2 regions of the Bradyrhizobium sp. USDA 3240 genome follow, and region 2 is predicted to be linked to the other one. Evidence: riboswitches for the same ligand, from Rfam matches in the RefSeq annotation. Region 2 holds a riboswitch; the other holds the start of a gene.
What was found. Region 2 has a riboswitch for cobalamin ahead of ACVIGA_RS16755 (TonB-dependent receptor). Riboswitches for the same ligand answer to the same signal wherever they lie in the genome.

Region 1 (3,396 bases), 1.6 Mb from region 2:
GAGACGCTGGTATTCTGGACGCGCGCCCCGTAGGAGAAGTCGGTCGTCGGCAATAGGCCCAGCGTGTGCTGCCAGTAGCCGGCTACGGTCTGCTGCTCGATATTGTAGATGTGGGTGGGATCGACGCCCTGATAGGCGCCGCGTGCTTCGCGGAACGTCGAATCGTAGTAGTCGATACCGGTCAGGATCGTCGACGGCATGCCCAGCATCACGTTCTTGACGCTGAGCCGCGGCGTGATCGACCAGGTCTGTAGCGCGGCGTCATTGTAGGTCGAGGCGAAGCTGATGGTCGGCACGGTGCCGAAGAAGCCGCTTTGCGTCTCGCGCTGCCGCCAGCCGCCGTCGACGATGAGGTCGACGCCATTCATCAGCGTCTTGGTAAAGCCGGTGGTGACGCTGGCGGTCTGCTGGTTGGCATAGTCGAAGGGCGTCGCCGCGCCGCGGCGATCGGTGAGCAGTTCGTTGACGCCGATCGACGGATCGACCAGCCGTCCGCCGGGCAGGCCGAGCTTCTGGTCGCTGCCGGTGACGGTGAGGAAGGCGGTGAGATCGGACGTGGTATAATTGACGTTGCCGACGGCGTTGCGCTGGTCGAGCGCGTTATTGACACGGTAGCCGTCGGACTTGATGCCGTTGCCGTAGAACGAGGTCGACCATGGGCCGGAATTGAGCGCCGCGGACACCGCGGCCATGCGGGTGCTGAACGAGCCGAAGCCGCCTTCGGCGCGTATCGTCGCCGGCGGACCGCCGGCGCCGGTCTTGGTAATGATGTTGACCACGCCACCCACCGCGTTGTCGCCATAGAGCACCGCACCGCTGTTGCCGCGCGTGATCTCGATGCGCGCGATCGAATCGAGCGGAATCGTCGTGAGATCGAAGCCGGCCTTGTCGACGTCGTTGAGGCGTCGGCCGTTGAGCAGGAACAAGGTGTTGTCGGAGGCGAATGCGCCGAAGCCGCGCAGGTCGACCGAGGTCTTGGCGCCGTTCGGCCCGCCGTAAAGCGTTTGCAGCTGGACGCCCGGCACCTGCGCGAGAATCTCGGGCAGCGACTGCACCGGCGAATGCGCGATGTCGTCGGCCGTGATCACGGTCGAGGAGGAGCCGACAATGCCCGCGAACTGCCGGCCGCCGCCGGTGCCGCCCGTTCCGTTGGCGGTGCCGGTCCCCGTCGTGTTCGATCCTGCTCCGCTGCCCACATTGTTGCCTTGGGCGGTGCCCGGCGCCAGGCGACGCGGCGCCGGCGCTTCGTCGGCGGCCGGCTTGGCGCGCGTGAAATTCTGGTCGCTTGGCTTGGTGATTTCGACGGCCGGTAGCTGATCGGGCGAGGGTGCCTGCTGTGCCCGTGCGGTCGAGAGAACGATTGCCGGCGCGATCATCGTCGACGCGAGCAGAAGCGCGCGGCGCCGGAAGGACGAGTTGGAGAACATCTAGGTGAGACCTCGGTAACGTCAGTGGCACGTCACCGCGAAACCAGTCTCACCATGCGCTCTCGCATCAGGTGAAGCTCATGCCTGTACTCCCCGACCGGCATCTTCGCGTGTGACCACGGCTGACGGCAGGTCTCCTGGCTCGCGGGTCGTTACCCTTCGTCGCCTTCCCAGGACCGAGATTCCCAGTGGCCTGTGACGAAGGATTCACCGCATACAGTTGCGGGGGCAGCCGCGGCATTGGGGAAGTTTCCCCGCACCGCATTCCCTTTTCATCTCATGAAAGAACCGTCATGTTCATCTAGGGTTCGGCCCGGCAGCAATGTCAACCCGGCGGACGTCGGGCAGCGGTCGCACGGCTACGGTTTTTGGCGGGTGTCGCTTGCCTGCCACGGCGATCGCTGTAAGAGCATGGATCCAATGAGCGTGCAGGATTTTACCTTGGCGGCCGAGGTCGCGGCGCGGCGCCGGTGGGGCGCCATCGCGGCGCTGCTCGCGCTCGTGGTCCTGCTGCTGGTGCTCTCGCTCGGCATCGGGCCGGTGCGGCTGTCGCCGCTTGCGGTGATCGAGGCGCTGTTCGGCGGCGGCAGCGACGTGGCGCAGGTGATCGTGCGCGAGATCCGGTTGCCGCGCACCATTCTGGCGTTCGCGATCGGCGGTATTCTCGGGCTATCAGGCGCGGCGCTGCAGGGCCTGCTGCGCAATCCGCTGGCCTCGCCGTCGCTGTTCGGCGCGCCGCAATCGGCGGCATTCGGCGCGGTGCTGGTGATCGCGCTCGGCCTCGCCGATGTGCGGTCCTACGCGCTGCCGGTGGTGGCGATCATCGCCGCGTTTGGCTCGGTGTTCGCGCTGCTCGCAATCGCCGGCCGCAATGCCGGGCTGCTGATCCTGATCCTCGCCGGGCTTGCGATCTCGAGCTTTGCGGGAGCTGCAACCGCGCTGGTGATGAACCTCTCCAGCAATCCGTTCGTGGTGCTGGAGATCGCATTCTGGCTGCTCGGCTCGCTGGAGGACCGCAGCTTCCAGCACGTGGCGCTGGCGCTGCCCTTCATCGTCGTGGGTGCGGTCATCCTGCTCAGCCAGGCGAACGTGTTCCGCGCGCTGACGCTCGGCGAGGAGGCGGCGCAGAGCCTCGGCGTCGATGTCGGGCGGCTAAGGTTGCTCGTGATCACGGGCGTTGCGCTCGGCGTCGGCGGTGCGGTCGCCGTCACGGGCACGATCGGCTTCATCGGTCTCGTCGCACCGCACCTGATGCGCCCCCTGATCGGTCACGATCCGGCACGGCTGCTGGTGCCGAGCGCGCTCACCGGTTCGGCGCTGCTGCTCGCCGCCGATATCGCGGTGCGCATCATCCCCTCGAGCTCGGACATCAAGGTCGGCGTGCTGACCTCAATCATCGGCGTGCCGTTCTTCCTGTATCTGATCATGCGCGAACGCCGCGCGCTCGGCGGAGGCGTGGCATGACGCTGCTCGCCGCCACTGCGCTCAATACCTCGCTCGGCAGCCGCAAGGTGCTGCACGATGTTTCGCTGTCGCTGGAGGCCGGCCATCTGGTCGCGCTGGTTGGCCCCAACGGCGCCGGCAAGACCACGCTGCTGCGCGCGCTCGCTGGACTAATTCCATCCGATGGCGACATCAGGATCGGCGGCGACGCGCTGGCGTCGCTGCCGCTCCGCGAACGGGCGAAACGTTTCGCCTATTTGCCGCAGGGGCACATGGTGCATTGGCCGCTGCCGGCGCGCGATATCGTCGCGCTCGGCCGTTATCCGCATGGCGCGACCGATCCGGCGCGGCTGTCGCAAAAGGATATCGAGGCGGTGCTGCGGGCGATGCAGGCGGTCGACGTCACCGAATTCGGCGACCGCCGCGTCACCGAGCTGTCCGGGGGCGAGCGCAGCCGCGTCGCGCTGGCCCGGGTGCTGGCGGTCGAAGCGCCGGTGATTCTCGCCGACGAGCCGACCGCTTCGCT
Region 2 (3,396 bases):
CCGGCCGGTGCGCCGGCCGATTGCCGGAGGCTGAGATGCCGGTCCCGATCCTGCTGGTCGCGGGTTTTCTCGGGGCGGGCAAGACCACGGTCGTCAACCATCTGCTGGCGCATGCGCAAGGGCGGCGCATCGCTGCGGTGGTCAATGATTTCGGCGCGATCAATATCGACGCGGAGCTGATCGCCGGCGCCAGCGACGGCGTGGTCAGCCTGAGCAATGGCTGCATCTGCTGCACGCTGGAAGGCGATCTGCTGCGCACGCTCGCAACCCTGCTGCGGCGTGATCCGCGTCCCGAATTCATCGTGATCGAGACCAGCGGGATCGCCGATTCTGCCGACATCGTGCGCAACCTGATGGATCCCGTGATCTGGAAGGAGGCGCCGCTAGAGGCGGTGCTGTGCGTGGTCGACGCGACGCAGCCTGCGGCGATGCTGAACGATGCGCTGCTGCGCTCGCAGCTGCGGGCGGCCGATGTGGTGGCGCTGAGCAAGGTCGATCTGGCCGATGCAGCCGCGTGCACAGCGATCCGCGATGCGGTGCGGGCGGTGCGTCCGGCGGCCGTGGTGGTCGATGCGCTGCATGGCGAGGTGCCGGCCGCGCTGCTGTTTCCGGCCGACCTCGATCAGGTGCCGGCGCCGCGCGAGACCGCGCCGCGACGGCCGGTATCCGACCGGTTCGAGACGCTGAGCTGGACCTCTGAATGGCCGGTGCGGTTGCCGCGCTTGCAGCAGGCGATCGGCAAACTGGCGCCGAAGCTGGCGCGGGCGAAGGGATTGTTCGAGACGGTGGAGCAGCCCGGACGGCTGACGGTATTTCAACTCGCCGGCGGACGCGCGACGCTGGCTGCCGGCGGCGTGCCGGCACCGGGCGTGCCGCGCACGCGAATCGTGTTCATCGCCGAAATGGGCGCGCTGTCGCGGGCCGAGATCGATGAGGTGATGCAGGGATGCGTCGAAGCCGAGTGATGCGAAGCTAGTTTCCCGTCACCCTGAGGAGCGCGAAGCGCGTCTCGAAGGGTCGACGGCCCGGCTGGTGGCCGTGCATCCTTCGAGGCTCGCTCCGCTCGCACCTCAGGATGACGGGGATAAGAAGTACCCGCGTCAGCCGCCGATGCCGCTGTGTCATCGCCGCAGCACCACCGCGCAAAGCATGTGTGCGACAATCGCGTCGAATTGACAGCCCATCCCGCACCACCTATCGTTTCTCTCGACGGTTCCCTTCGGGGATCAAAAGGGAATGCGGTGCGAGGGTAACCCCAATGCCGCAGCTGTCCCCGCAACTGTAAACGGCGAGCCTTTCGTCAATTTGCCACTGGGCCTTTCAGGCCCGGGAAGGCGTCGACAGGCGATGACCCGTGAGCCAGGAGACCTGCCGTCAGTCGTGGTCACACGCGAGCACATCGGGCGGGGGCGTCCTGGTGGGATCGGAGCATTGCCTTTCGGGCACTGCGCCACTCCGCGTTCGCGGTGACGTGCCACGTTACCGCGAGTCTTTTCATGTCTCCGTCCTCTCCCGCCGCGCGCCGTTGGCGCCTCGGTCTCGTTTGCTCCCTGTCATCGCTGCTGCTGCCCGCCGAGGGTTCGGCACAAACACCTCCACCCACGACGCTCGATCCGATCGAGGTCGCCCCCGCGACATCCGCAAGGCCCAAGCCTGCGGCACGAAGCAGCAATCCTGCCGCCGCATCGCGGTCACGCGCGAGACCTGCAACGGCGGCGGCAGCCGCTGGCGCGCCACATGCTGCGGTGTCAGGCGCTTCCGGATCGGCGTCGCCGACGCTCAACGCCACCACGCAGGGCGGCACCGGCAGCCGTCTCAATTTGACGCCGCTGCAGACGCCGGCCAGCGTCGAGATCATCACGGCGCAGACCATCGCCGAACGCGGCCAGCATAATGTGCTCGACGCCGTCACCCAGAATGCGGCTGGGTTCATCGCAACGCCGGCGCCCGGCAATGGCGGCCTGTCGTTCAGCACCCGTGGCTTTGCCGGCAGCAACTCGGTGATGACGCTGTACGACGGGACGCGCTTCTACGTCGGCTCCGGCACCCTGACGTTCCCCTACGACACCTGGTCGACGCAACGCATCGAGGTGCTGCGCGGCCCGGCCTCCGTGCTGTACGGCGAAGGCGCGATTGGCGGCGTCATCAACGTCGTTCCGAAGAAGCCGCAGGGCACGCCCTATAACGAGGCCGAGGTCTCGCTCGACAGCAACATGACGCGACGGCTGTCGGTGGACAGCACCGGGCCGATCAATCCCAATGTGTCGTACCGCATCAACGCCACCGGCAACATGTCGGACGGCTGGGTCGATCGCGACAAGACCTCGAATGCAGTGGTCTCCGCCGCCGTGCGCGTGCAGGCATCGGAAAATCTCGCCTTTACGCTCTCCGAAGACTATGGCGACCGCAGTCCGTCGCGCTATTTCGGCACGCCGCTGATCAACGGCCAGATCCAGGACGCGCTGCGTTTCAAGAACTACAACGCATCGGACAGCGCGATCCGCTACCAGGACAGCTGGACCCAGTTCAAGACCGAGTGGGATGTCGCCGACGGCATCAAGGTCAACAACACGCTGTATTATCTGAACAGCGAGCGGCACTGGCGCGATATCGAAAACTACACTTTCAACCCCAAGACGCAGCTGATCGATCGCACGAGCTATCTTGAGATATTCCACGATCAGAAGCAGGTCGGCAACCGCATGGATGCGACCTTCAGCGGCCACATCTTCGGCCTCGAGAACCGGTTCGTGACCGGTTTCGACGTCAATCACATCGAGTTCTTCCATACCAACAACTCAAGCGTTCCGTCCATTCCCACGAACTCCTCGGTCGCTCCCTATGTGTTTGATCCCGGGTCGTTCTTTGTGACCAAGTCTCCGACCACGCCGGGCTTCAATGCAAACGTCAATCAATACGCGCTGTTCGCCGAAGATCGGCTATCGCTGACCGATCAGTTGTCGCTCGTCACTGGCGTCAGGTACGATCGCCCTGAGGTCGACCGTACTGACTACAAGACACCGACGAACAGCTTCGAAACCACGCTGTCGGGCACGAGCTGGCGCACCGGCATCGTGTATGAGCCGATCAAGAACCTCGCGTTCTATGGCCAGTATGCGGTCGGCGTCGATCCGGTCGGCAACATCATCTCGCTGTCGGCCTCGCAAAAGACGTTTCAGCTGTCCACCGGCAAGCAGACCGAGTTCGGGGTCAAGCAATCGTTCCTGGGCGGCCGCGGCGAATGGACGCTGGCCGGCTATCAGATCGTCAAGAACAACCTGCTGGTTGCCGATCCCAGCACTCCCGGCGCTTCGCTGCAGATCGGTCAGCAATCATCCCGCGGAGTAGAGGCAACGGTCGGCCTGGCGCTGAACGACGGCTGGCGCATCGACACCA

Region 1: another riboswitch for cobalamin. It lies ahead of ACVIGA_RS24375 (TonB-dependent receptor); the one in region 2 lies ahead of ACVIGA_RS16755 (TonB-dependent receptor).

Annotation. Positions count from the first base shown of each region.
Region 1 covers NZ_JBSSGD010000002.1:5,032,896-5,036,291, forward strand. The annotation lists gene ACVIGA_RS24375 (TonB-dependent receptor) at 1-1,427, opposite strand, end outside; cobalamin riboswitch at 1,538-1,735, opposite strand; gene ACVIGA_RS24380 (FecCD family ABC transporter permease) at 1,848-2,891, shown strand; gene ACVIGA_RS24385 (ABC transporter ATP-binding protein) at 2,888-3,396, shown strand, end outside.
Region 2 covers NZ_JBSSGD010000002.1:3,390,716-3,394,111, reverse strand. The annotation lists gene ACVIGA_RS16765 (amidohydrolase family protein) at 1-34, shown strand, start outside; gene ACVIGA_RS16760 (CobW family GTP-binding protein) at 36-965, shown strand; cobalamin riboswitch at 1,194-1,390, shown strand; gene ACVIGA_RS16755 (TonB-dependent receptor) at 1,497-3,396, shown strand, end outside.